DNA from 2 places in the Solidesulfovibrio magneticus RS-1 genome. Region 1 is predicted to be linked to the other one. Evidence: riboswitches for the same ligand, from Rfam matches in the RefSeq annotation. Region 1 holds a riboswitch; the other holds the start of a gene.
The links. Region 1 has a riboswitch for cobalamin ahead of DMR_RS07175 (sirohydrochlorin cobaltochelatase). Riboswitches for the same ligand answer to the same signal wherever they lie in the genome.

Region 1 (6,068 bases):
GGAGCCGGTCCGGCCTGTCTGGCCAAGATCAAGGCCGAAAAGGACCGGTGTATGGATTTTTGCAACCGCAAGTTCTACCGCTGCAACTGCGCCAAGTAGGATCGGCCAAACGCCGCGTCTGGCGGCGAAACCCCAGAGACAAGGAGTACACCATGGCGGTCAAAAAAATTCTCATGCTCGTCGGCGACTATGTCGAGGACTATGAAGTGATGGTCCCCTTCCAGATGCTGCTCATGGTCGGCCACGACGTCAAAGCCGTGTGCCCGGGCAAGAAGGCCGGCGAGACCGTACGCACGGCGGTGCACGATTTCGAGGGCGACCAGACCTACAGCGAAAAGCCCGGCCACAATTTCGCCCTCAATTTCGACTTCGACGCCGTGGACCCGGCCGCCTTCGACGGCTTGGTCGTACCCGGCGGACGCGCTCCGGAATACATCCGTTTAAATCCCCGGGTCATCGAGATCGTCAAACATTTCGGCGCGGCCAAAAAGCCCATCGCCGCCGTGTGCCACGGACAGCAGGTGCTGGTTGCGGCCGACGTTATCGCCGGCTGCCAGTGCATGGCCTACCCGGCGGTGCAGCCCGACATCGAACGGGCCGGAGCCACTTACGTCGGCCCCAACGAGACCTTCACCAACGCCGTGACCAGCGGCAACATCGTCACCGGCCCGGCCTGGCCGGCCCATCCCCAGTGGATGCGCCAGTTCCTGGACCTGCTCGGCACGAAAATCGAAGCCTAGGTTCCAGTCTGGGGACCAACCAGCGGCAGCTTCGCGTCCATCATGGTCTGCGAGGCTGCCGCCGCGTTGAGGCGGCGGGTGGCGCGTCCCTTGGAAAATGCGCTGGAACTTACGAAAAACTTTTATTTTTCGTGCTCTTGTTCCACAAACACCGCTGTCGCTTTTTTGAGGATGCGACGTGCACCATCTGTGGCCAACGACCGGCCTGCCGGCCCGAAGTCGAGGGAGGGCGCGCCGGTCCGGCCGGCATGCCCCCAAATCCCCCCCTTTTTTCCACGGCGCAACGATGGTATAGCCCTGGGCGACCACCCGCCCGGCGGCCCACCCGGCCCGCCGGCGCAACGAGGCGCTATGATCGACAAGACAAAACTGGATCGCCTGCGGCAATTCATCGGCGACTTTGCCGTCAACAAAGGAAAAGTGCTCCTGCTCGTTTCCTTTCTGCTCTTTATCGTCGCCGCCTACTACGTCATGGACTTCATCACCGAGGACAGCCTGGCGGTGAAGTACAAGAAAACCACGGCCCTGGTCGAGGAAGTGCAGGAAACGAAAAACGTCCTGACCATCGTCACCAGCCAGGGATTCTTTGTCGTCGATCCCGGACTGCGCTCGGATAAATTCAAAAACATCGCCGACTTCTTCCGTAAGGTCAAAGAAGACGGCTCGCCCGTGCGCATCGACTACAAGGACGTCGGCAACGACAAGGTCATCGAAAACGTTTTCTATCGGGCGGAATCCAATAAATTCGGCAAGATAGGCTCGCTCAAGTAGGCACTGCGCCAAGCGGGCCGGGAAGGCCCTAGCGGCCGGCAGGCTGTCCGCTCAGGGCCATTGAAGCGCCTGGGGTCGCCTAGGCGGATGGAACGCAACGCCGCCCGGAGGCTTACCGAGCAAGAAAACGGCCCAACAAAAAGCGGCGGTCGGCCAACGCCGCCCGCCGCTTCATAAAAGCCTAGCCAATGGCCGCTCTACCAGTCCTGATCCTTGGGCTTGTTGGCCTGCTGGGACTTGATCAGCAGCAGGGAAATAAAAATGGTCGCAAACCCGAACAGCACGATAAGCCCGGCGAAATCAAATTTCACGGCGAACCCCCAGAAATGTTTTTGTGAAAAAATTCCTTACGCCCAAATGACCAGCCTGTCCAGACATGCCCGCCTTTTGGGCGGCTGCCTCGCCCTGGCGCTCGTCTGCCTGGCCTGGCTGGCCGGACCGGCCCGGGCCGCCGTCATCGAGGTCGGCGTGGACGCCTACAAGGTCAACGGCGGCGCGCCCGAAACCGCCGCCTGGGACGTGGCCGAGCGGCTGGCCATGGCCAAGGACGTGGCCATCGTGGTCATGAATCCCAAGGCCAACAAGGGTACCGTCCAAATCCTCATGCAGAATCTCGAAACGCTCAAAATTCCCACGCTTTTCACCAAAAAAGCCGATTACGACATATTTATCAAGCGCGGCTTCATCAAGCCCAACCCTGCGCCCACCCCCGCGCCTTGACAGGCGGCCGCCCCCCGGCTACCTCCCCGGAAATCGACCTGGGCGCCCTCACGGGCTTAATAGGGAATCCCGTTCAAATCGGGAGCGGTCCCGCCGCCGTCAGTTCCACGCAAAGGTCGGCCTCCACGCGCGCCACTGGGAAGCACTTCTCGGGAAGGCCGGGGCCGATGGAACAAGCCGGAAGACCTGCCCGGGTTCTGGCACATCCCGCCGGCAACGAGGGCTTTTGCCGGCCGGGACGCGGCTTCGGGCGCTTTTTCGTCTCCCGTCCGCTATCCTCAAGAGCCCTCCATTTCCGTGGAGGTTACCTGTCATGATTGGCCTGACTCGTCTTACGCAGCTGGCGCGCCTCGTCCTATCCCTGTTCCTGGTCCTGGCCCTGGCCGCCCCGGCTTCCGCCGGCCACGACGCCAGGAAGGAACCGAAAAAAGCCATTGTCGTCGCCGCCTTTGGCACCACCGTGCCCGAAGCCGCCCCGGCCATCGAAAAGATGGTGGCCCGGGTCAAGGCCGCCTATCCCGGCGTGCCCGTGAGCCTGTGCTACACCGCCGCCATGATCCGGGCCAAGCTGGCCAAGGACGGCAAACGCGTGCCCTCCCCGGCCGAGGCCCTGGCCGCCTTGCCCGATCAGGGCGTCACCGACGTGGCGCTTTTCTCCCTGCAAACCGTCCCGGGCAGCGAGTACCACGACCTCGTGCGCACGGCGGCCGCGTTCTCGCGTATGCCCAAGGGCCTGTCCCGGGTCGAGGTGACCGCGCCGCTGTTGTTTGCAGCCGAGGATTTCGCCAAGGCCGCCGCCGCGCTGCTTGAGGCCGCGCCCAAGGACCGCAAGCCCGGCGAAGCCGTCATTTTCGTCGGCCACGGCACGGAACATCCCGCCAACATGGCCTATCCGGCTCTGCAGTACAGCCTGTGGCGGCTGGACAAGAACGCCTTTGTCGCCACCGTGGAAGGCACGCCCTCCTTTGACGACGTGGTGGCCGAACTCAAGGCCAAAAACGTCAAGAAAGCCTGGCTCATGCCGCTTTTCGCCGTGGCCGGCGACCATGCCCGAAACGACATGGCCGGCAAGGAGAAGGACTCACTGGCCTCGACGCTGGCCGCCGCCGGCGTGGAGACCAAGGCCGTGCTGACCGGCGCGGCCGAGCATGGCGGCGTGGCCGACATCTGGATTGAACACCTCAAGACAACCTTCGACGCCCTGCCCGGGAAATAATGCCGCCACACGCCTTCCCCCGGGGCGGGGTCCTGAAGCGGACCCTGCCCCTTGTCCTGGCCGGGCTGGCCGCGCTCAGCGCCGCCTGTCTGGCCGGGGCCTATCCGGCCGCCCCGGGGGACGTGCTCGCCGTGCTGTCCCGGGCGGCCGGCCTGGCCGTCCCGGCTCCGGCCGATCCGGCCCTGCCCACGGTGGTCATGGAACTGCGGCTGACGCGCGGGCTTTTGGCCTACGGCGTGGGCGCGGCCCTGGCCGTGGCCGGCGCGGCCTTCCAGGGCGTGTTGCGAAATCCCCTGGCCGATCCCTTTACCCTGGGCGTCTCGGGCGGCTCGGCCTTTGGCGCGGCCTTGTCCCTGACGCTGGGCCTTGGCGCGGCCCTGGGATCGACGCTGGCCACTCCGGCCTGCGCCCTGCTCGGCGGCGGCGCGACCCTGGTCGCGGTCCTGGCCCTGTCCCGGCTGGCCGGCGGGCTGCGGCGCGAGACCGTGGTCCTGTCCGGCATCGTGGCGGCCACCTTCCTGTCCGCCCTGCTGTCACTGGTCAAGGCGCTCAACGAGGAATCCGTGGCCGGCATTGTTTTTTGGATCATGGGCGGATTTCAGGGCAAGGGCCGAGCCGAACTGGCGCTTTTCCTCCCCTGTCTGCTGCTTGGCCTGGCCGGCGTGGGGCTTTTCCTTCGCGAACTGGACATTTTGCTCCTGGGTGAACGCCAGGCCCGGCAGCTCGGCGTGGCCGCCGGCCGGTCGCGGCTGGCCCTGCTTGGGGCGGCCAGCCTTTTAACCGCCGGGGCCGTGGCCGTCTCCGGGGTCATCGGCTTTGTGGGGCTTATCGCCCCCCATGCCTGCCGGCGGCTTTACGGCGGCGAACACGGGTCGCTGGTGCCCCAGGCCGCCCTGGCCGGCGGAGCGCTATTGTGCGCCGCCGACGTCTTGGCCCGGGTCATCCTGCCCGACGGCGCGGAGTTGCCGGTCGGCGTGGTGACCGCCCTGCTCGGCGGGCCGTTTTTCTGCTTCCTGCTCCTGACCGGGCGCGGAGGACGGGCGTGATCCGCTGCCGCAACCTGACCAGCGGCTACCGGGGCCGGGCCGTCCTTGGCGGCCTTGACCTGGACGTGGCCGCCGGCGAAATGGTCGCCGTCCTTGGCCCCAACGGCGCGGGCAAGACCACCCTGTTCCTGGCCTTGTCCGGGGTGCTTTCGCCCGGCGACGGCACGGTGGCCCTGGCCGGGCGCGATCTGGCCGAACTCACCGACCGGCAGCGGGCCAGGCTTGTGGCCGCCGTGCCCCAGCGCGGGGAAAACGCCGGGGAGCTGGCCGTACGCTCGGTGGTGCTCATGGGGCGTTACCCGTATCTCGGATTTCTGGGCGGCTACGGCCCGGACGACCACCGGGCGGCCGAGGCGGCCATGGAGGCCGTGGGCCTAGGCGAACTGGCCGACAGACGCCTTCACGAGCTGTCCGGCGGCGAGTTCCAGCGGGTGCTAGCCGCCCGGGCCCTGGCCCAGGAAAGCGGCATTTTGCTCCTGGACGAAGCCTCGGCCAGCCTGGACATTGCCCGCAAGATGGACCTCTACCGCTTGCTTGCCGCCCGAAACGCGGCCGGGGTCACCATCCTGGCCGCCCTGCACGACATCAATCTGGCCGCGCTGTTCTGTGGGCGGCTGGTTTTTCTCAAAGATGGCCGCATCGAGGCCGACGGCCCCACGGCCGAGGTTTTTACGCAGCAAACCCTTTCGAGGATTTATGAAACCGACATCATCGTCATTGCCCATCCCCAGACCGGCGCGCCCCAGGCCTTGGCTGCCGGCGGCGGCCTGCCTGCTGGCCGGTCTGCTTACGGCCGCTGCGGCCCATAGCCAAGGCCCGGCCATCGTCGACGACCTGGGCAACACCGTCGCCCTGCCCGCTCCGGCCCGGCGCGTCGTGCCGCTTTACGGCGCGTTCGTGGACATCCTGGCCGGCATGGGGCTTACCGACCGCATCGTGGCCCGCACCGAGGCCGACCCAGCCCCGGGCGGCAAGCCGGATTTGCCGGTCATCGGCACCCACATGCGCCCCAACATCGAACGCGTCCTGGCCGTGCGCCCGGATCTCGTGCTGCAAATGGACGGCCGGGGCGAGGCCCGGGAATCGGCCGCGCGTCTGGCCGGCCTGGGCATTCCCACGACAGTCTTTGCCGTTTCGGATTTTTCCACGCTTTTTTCCGCCATCGACCGCATCGGCGTCTTGTGCGGCGACGAAACCGCCGCGCGCAACCTGCGCCAGGCCCTGACCAACCGCCTGCTTGCCGTTAAAAGGCCGGACGGCCCGCCGCCCAGGGTCTTTTTCGAAGTGCGCTCGGGCAGCCTGCTCGCTGCCGGAAACGCCTCCATGGCGGCGGCCGTGATCGCCACAGCCGGCGGAATCAACGCCGTGGCGACAAAGGACAAAATCGTGCGTTTATCAGACGAAGAACTGCTGCGTCTGGCCCCGGACGTCTGCCTCACCCAGCGCGGCCCCATGAACCCCGAAGCCCGGCCCATGGCCGAGCGGCCCGAGTACGCCACGCTGCCCTGCGTGCAAAACGGCCGGGCCTTTGTGGTGGACGAAGCGCTGTTCTCCCGGCCCGGCCCGGGAAGCGTG
Region 2 (6,068 bases), 1.9 Mb from region 1:
GACCTTTTCCCCGCCGGCCGAGTGCGGCTGCAAGTCCAATCTGGTCAACGACCTGCTCGCCATGGGCGTCACGGCGCTTGTCGCCGGCAACATGGGCCAGGGCGCGGTCAACAAGCTGCGCCAGTCCGGCATGACCGTGGTGCGCGGCGCGTCCGGCCCGGTCCATGAGGCGGCGGCGGCCTATCTCGCCGGAACCCTCAAGGACCGCGACGAACTGTGCATGGCCCACGGGCACAACTGCTTAGACGATTAGCGCCAACGCCAGATTTCGACGCAACGAACGGGGAGCCGCGGAAACGGGGCTCCCCGTTCTCGTCTGTGTCTCCGCGTTGCTGCTGCGGTCCTGAAGCCCGCAGCCAGCGGGTCATCCGCGGCCGGCCCCTCTCCCTGGCCGTCACGCCGAACCTGCCGGCGGTCACCGCGTCGCACTACGGTCTGTTCCGTTCCCTCGGCCCGGGACTGCCGAGCCGGCCTTCACCTCCCGGACCGCCGGCAACAGCCAATTCCGCCTCCAACAGACTGTCGTAGCGCGCAGTCGATCCGACGACCGGACGCCTCCAACAGCGCCTCCGAACACTGGCCTGGAGAAATTGTTTCATGTCCTTGCCGCGGCTCATTCTCACTTCAAAGACAAAATACAGCGGCCGCAAAATTCACACACGCTAAAATGAAACTGACAATCACCTGCATCATCTTCAATGATTTTGAATGTCATTGGCATAATAATATTTTTCTTGCGTATACGAAGAGAAGATGTAGAGCTTGAAAATCATCATTTCCTGTAAACATGAACGAGAAGGGCCATTGTGAAATCAATTCATGCTTTCTTGGGCCTAGCCTTTTTTCTCATCGCTTGCCTCCTGTGCGCTGGCCGGGCAGAGGCGCAGGATTCATGTAAATTGTATCGTATTGATTCCGTGAAGGATTGCAGCCTTGACAGTTACCCCGTCACAACAAATGGCACACCCATCGGCAAAATCCGGGCAGCCAAGGACGAGCGCACCCAACTCTGTCAAGTCTCCGTCTGCATCGAACAGCAATATACCGATCTTTTTGACAAAAACACTTTTGCCTATCTGACGGACAAATCGCTTGCCATCTACAGGCTTTGGCCATCGCCCACCAAGCTCCAGGAGAACGACGGCATCAAAGGTTTTACGAGCGTGACCGGAGCGCTGACCTATGTGGCAGAAACGATCCCGAGGATCGTGGAGGAGATCGTTCGGGAATTATTGTCAAATGTTCTTGAAGCAGTGTTTGGAAAAATGGTCGACGACGTAACAAGGCCACCGCAAAAGGTATGAAGCAGGCGGTAAAAAGCACGAGGCTTGCCCCATGGTTATCAGAAGCGTTATGATCCATCTAGTCTGTGTTGCAACCATGTTCCTCAACCCAACGTTTTCTCTGGCCGGTCGCCATTTTGAAAATGGCAACGGATACGGACAGTCCCAGGACTGGTCCCCCAAACACGGGAAACGCCATCAGGGTGGCCGCGCCGAGGCGTTTGTTGCGAACGACACGTATGTCGCGGCCTGCGGCGGGTGTCATTGGGCCTACGTGCCGCAACTCCTGCCTCGTGCGTCTTGGGAAACCATCCTGGCCCAGTCGGAGGATCACTTCGGCAATGCGCTCGCCCTGTCGCCGCAGGACAAAAGCGTTCTGTCCGGATATTTGTCGGCAAACGCAGCGGATGCGACATCCCTGAAACTCGGCCGAAAAATCATGCGCAGCCTCAACGGCGTCGCACCGCTGCAAATCCGAGCGATTCCCTACATCCTCCACAAGCATCAGGGCATTTCCCCGGCGGTGTTCTCGCGCAACAGCATAAATTCCCTGGCCAATTGCATCGCCTGTCACCCAGGGGCGGCAAGCGCCCGCTTCGACGACGACAGCGTCGTTATTCCGGCCCAGTGACGCGCCATGGCCTAGCCGGAAAACCCTATGCCGATACAGGCTGGCATAACGCCAGCCTATCGAGCGCCCCAGCGGTCCTGGCGGTCTCCCCCGACAGGCGTCGCTGTCCAGGTGCAAGCGAACGTCGTCGTTTCGTACGCCGCCAGCGAAGCAGCCCATCCGGCAACGAACCACAACCCTTGGACCGGAAATTTTCATTGCGCCGCCGCAAGAGCCTCGAAAAAAGATCAATAATATCAGATATTTTTGCCATGCGCGGTTGACCAGAAGCCTCCTTGGAACGTTCCTAATTCCCTCAAGCCCCCCGTATCTCACTTCTTTTTGCCTCGATTGACTCTTTGGCCGCATCCTCGCATATATGCTGCGACGTTGGCGTTGGCCCGCCCCGCTCCAGGCGGCGGCGGGCAGCCGTAAGAGGGAATCCGGTGCAAGTCCGGAACTGCCCCGCAGCGGTAAGCGAAAACGAACCCCGCAACCAGGCACTGGGCGACATCCGCCCGGGAAGCCGCGGGAACTAGGAAACCGGCCCACACCGGGCCGACGCGTTCGCAAGTCCGAACACCTGCCGACGCCCGCCGGACGCACCCGTCCGGCGCATGAACCAGGGAGCCTCGCGGGAGGGCTGCCCGGCCTGCCGTTTCGCGCCACGCGTTTTGCGGCCGCCGTCGCCCCTCCCCTGCCCGACGACAGTCCTGCCCAGGGAGAAACGCATGTCCGAGCCGATGGAACACGGCAATTTGGCCCTTACCCCCACCTCCGACCGCCACGACGCCGTCGACGCCGCCGTCGACCAGCCCGTAGTGGCCGCCATCCCCTCGCGCATCCGCAAGCGCGACGGCCAGATCGTCACCTTTGACGCCGACAAGATCCTGTCCGCCGTCCGCCGCGCCGGAGCCGCCACCGGCGAATTCGGCGAGGACGAGGCCTGGCTGTTGACCGCCCAGGTGGTCAAGGTCCTCTCCCACCGCTTCATCGGCCAGATCCCGGACATCGAACGCATCCAGGACATCGTCGAGCAGGCTTTCGTCTCGGCCAACCATTTCCGGACGCTGCGCGCCTACTCCGTCTACCGCGAACAGCGCGCCCGCCTTCGCGAAGACAAAAAGACCGTGGTGGACGTGGCCGCTTCCATCAACGAATACCTCGACCGCCAGGACTGGCGCGTGGCCGCCAATGCCAACCAGGGCTATTCCCTGGGCGGGCTTATCCTGAACGTCTCGGGCAAGGTCGTGGCCAACTACTGGCTCTCCCACGTCTACCCGCCCGAAGCCGGCGCGGCCCACCGCGACGGCGATCTCCATATCCACGATCTCGACATGCTTTCGGGCTACTGCGCCGGCTGGTCCCTGCGGATGCTCTTGAGCGAAGGCCTTAACGGCGTGCCCGGCAAGGTGGAAGCCAAGCCGCCCAAGCACCTCTCCAGCGCCGTGGGCCAGATCGTCAATTTCCTCGGCACGCTGCAAAACGAATGGGCCGGCGCCCAGGCTTTTTCCTCCTTCGACACCTACATGGCTCCGTTTATCCGCAAGGACAACCTGGGCTATGAGGAAGTGCGCCAGTGCATCCAGGAGCTGATCTATAACTTAAACGTCCCGTCGCGCTGGGGTACCCAGACGCCGTTTACCAACCTCACCTTCGACTGGACCTGCCCCGAGGATCTGGCCGGCGACCATCCGGTCATCGGCGGCGAGGAGATGCCGTTTACCTACGGCGAACTGCAAGCCGAAATGGACATGATCAACCGGGCCTACATCGAGGTCATGACCGCCGGCGACGCCAAGGGCCGCGTGTTCACCTTCCCCATCCCGACCTACAACATCACCAAGGATTTCCCCTGGGAATCGCCCAACGTGGACATCCTGTTCGAGATGACGGCCAAGTACGGGCTGCCCTACTTCCAAAACTTCCTCAATTCCGACCTGACCCCGGGCATGGTGCGCTCCATGTGCTGCCGGCTTCAGCTCGACCTGCGCGAGCTGCTCAAGCGCGGCAACGGGCTTTTCGGCAGCGCCGAGCAGACCGGGTCCGTGGGCGTGGTCACCATCAACTGCGCCCGCCTGGGCTTCACCCATCGCGGCGACGAGACCGCCCTGCTCGCCCGCCTCGACGCGCTGCTGGAGATTGCCCGCACCACCCTTGAGATCAAGCGCAAGGAGATCACCCGCCGCATGGACGCCGGGCTTTTCCCCTACACCAAGCGCTACCTGGGGTCGCTACGCAACCACTTCTCGACCATCGGCGTGAACGGCGTGAACGAAATGATCCGCAACTTCACGAACGATGCCGAGAACATCGCCACCGAGGCCGGCCACGCCATGGCCGTGCGCCTGCTCGACCACGTGCGCGCCCGCATGACCGAGTTCCAGGAGCAGACCGGCCACCTCTACAACCTCGAAGCCACCCCGGCCGAAGGCACCACCTACCGCTTCGCCCGCGAGGACAAAAAGCGCTACCCGCGCATCCTTCAGGCCGGCCCGGCAGAGAAGCCCTACTACACCAACTCCTCCCAGCTGCCCGTGGGCTTCACCGACGATCCCTTCGAAGCCCTCTCCCGCCAGGAAGAGCTCCAGCGCAAATACACCGGCGGCACGGTGCTCCACCTCTACCTCGGCGAGCGCGTAACCAGCGCCGAGGCCTGCAAGAAGCTCGTCAAACGGTCGCTGTCCGGCTTCGCCCTGCCCTACGTCACCGTGACGCCGACGTTCTCCATCTGCGACGTCCACGGCTACCTGACCGGCGAACACGAGACCTGCCCGACCTGCGCCGCCGAAGGCCGCACCCAGGCCTGCGAAATCTGGACCCGCGTCATGGGCTACTACCGGCCCAAGTCGGCGTTCAACGTCGGCAAGCAGGGCGAGTACGACGAGCGGGTTTGTTTTAAGGAACCGAAGGATCATTAAGAATAAGACCAAGATGCCTCCGGCGGCCGGGAGGGGGGCACCCCCTCCCGGACCCTCCCGACAGGAGGGATCACGTGACGGCGCGGTTGTGGCGATGGGCCATGGCCGCGCCGTTTGCGTTGGCCCGGCCTTGCGCGCCGCCGCCGACAGGGCTAAGGGACGCGACATGAACGGTCTTATCATCGGCGGCGTCACGCCGCTCTCCACCCTCGACTTTCCCGACGCCCTGGCCGCGGTCATCTACTGCCAGGGCTGCCCCTGGGGCTGCCCCTACTGCCACAACGAACCGCTGCGCGAAATCACCGACGCCGTGGAGCACGACAGCGCCTCGGTGCTGGCCTGGCTCGAAGGCCGCAAGGGCCTGCTCGACGCCGTCGTCTTCTCCGGCGGCGAACCCACGCTCCAGGACGGGCTGGCCGACATGCTGGCCGCCGTGCGCGCCATGGGCTTCCACACCGGCCTGCACACCACCGGCATGTTCCCCAAGGCGCTTTCCGCCGTGCTGCCCCTGTGCGACTGGGTTGGCCTCGACGTCAAAGCCCCCCGCGCCGCCTATGACCGCATCGCCGGGGTGGCCGGCGGCGGCGAGGCCGCCTTCGAAAGCCTGGCGCTCATCCTCAAAAGCCGCGTGCCCTTCGAGACCCGCACCACCTGGCATCCCGGGCTGTTGACCGAAGACGAGCTGACCACCCTGGCCGGGGAACTGGCTGCCGCCGACGCCGGCCGCTGGGTCATCCAGGCCTTCCGCCCCGACGGCTGCGCCGACGCTGATCTGGCCGCCGCCGGGCCGGCCGTGTTCCCGACCGACCTCGTCGCCCGCCTCCAGGCCGCCGCGCCGCGTTTGACTATTACGACAAGAGTTTAGGAGAGGGCGGGGGATGCCTCCGGCGGCCGGGGTCTGAGGCCCCCGGACCCCCCAAATGGGGGTAAGGGATGAGCGGGAGAAGGATGTGGACGATCTGTTTGTGACTTCAAGGGTGAGCATCCCCCTGGCGGAGATTGATTATATCGCCGCCCGCAGCGGCGGTCCCGGCGGCCAGCACGTCAACACCACCAGCTCCAAGGTGACGCTGCTGTTTGACCTCGACGCTTCGCCAAGCCTCACCGAGGCCGACAAGGCGCGTATCCGCGAGGCGCTTACCGGCCGCATCGGCAAGGACGGCGTGCTGCGCGTGGTTTCCCAGACCAGCCGCAGCCAGTTCGCCAACAAGGAAATCGCCCTGGAACGCTTCGCCGCGCTGCTGCGCGAGGCGC

Region 2: another riboswitch for cobalamin. It lies ahead of DMR_RS20905 (ribonucleoside triphosphate reductase); the one in region 1 lies ahead of DMR_RS07175 (sirohydrochlorin cobaltochelatase).

Annotation. Positions count from the first base shown of each region.
Region 1 covers NC_012796.1:1,712,702-1,718,769, reverse strand. Annotated here, with positions in the region: gene DMR_RS07195 (hypothetical protein) at 1-99, shown strand, start outside; gene DMR_RS07190 (DJ-1/PfpI family protein) at 153-740, shown strand; gene DMR_RS07185 (hypothetical protein) at 1,092-1,511, shown strand; gene DMR_RS07180 (hypothetical protein) at 1,869-2,231, shown strand; cobalamin riboswitch at 2,255-2,440, shown strand; gene DMR_RS07175 (sirohydrochlorin cobaltochelatase) at 2,545-3,447, shown strand; gene DMR_RS07170 (FecCD family ABC transporter permease) at 3,447-4,493, shown strand; gene DMR_RS07165 (ABC transporter ATP-binding protein) at 4,490-5,302, shown strand; gene DMR_RS07160 (ABC transporter substrate-binding protein) at 5,190-6,068, shown strand, end outside.
Region 2 covers NC_012796.1:5,022,428-5,028,495, forward strand. Annotated here, with positions in the region: gene DMR_RS20890 (NifB/NifX family molybdenum-iron cluster-binding protein) at 1-253, shown strand, start outside; gene DMR_RS20895 (hypothetical protein) at 807-1,304, shown strand; gene DMR_RS20900 (dihem cytochrome c) at 1,336-1,914, shown strand; cobalamin riboswitch at 2,326-2,478, shown strand; gene DMR_RS20905 (ribonucleoside triphosphate reductase) at 2,625-4,814, shown strand; gene DMR_RS20910 (anaerobic ribonucleoside-triphosphate reductase activating protein) at 4,981-5,679, shown strand; gene arfB (alternative ribosome rescue aminoacyl-tRNA hydrolase ArfB) at 5,735-6,068, shown strand, end outside.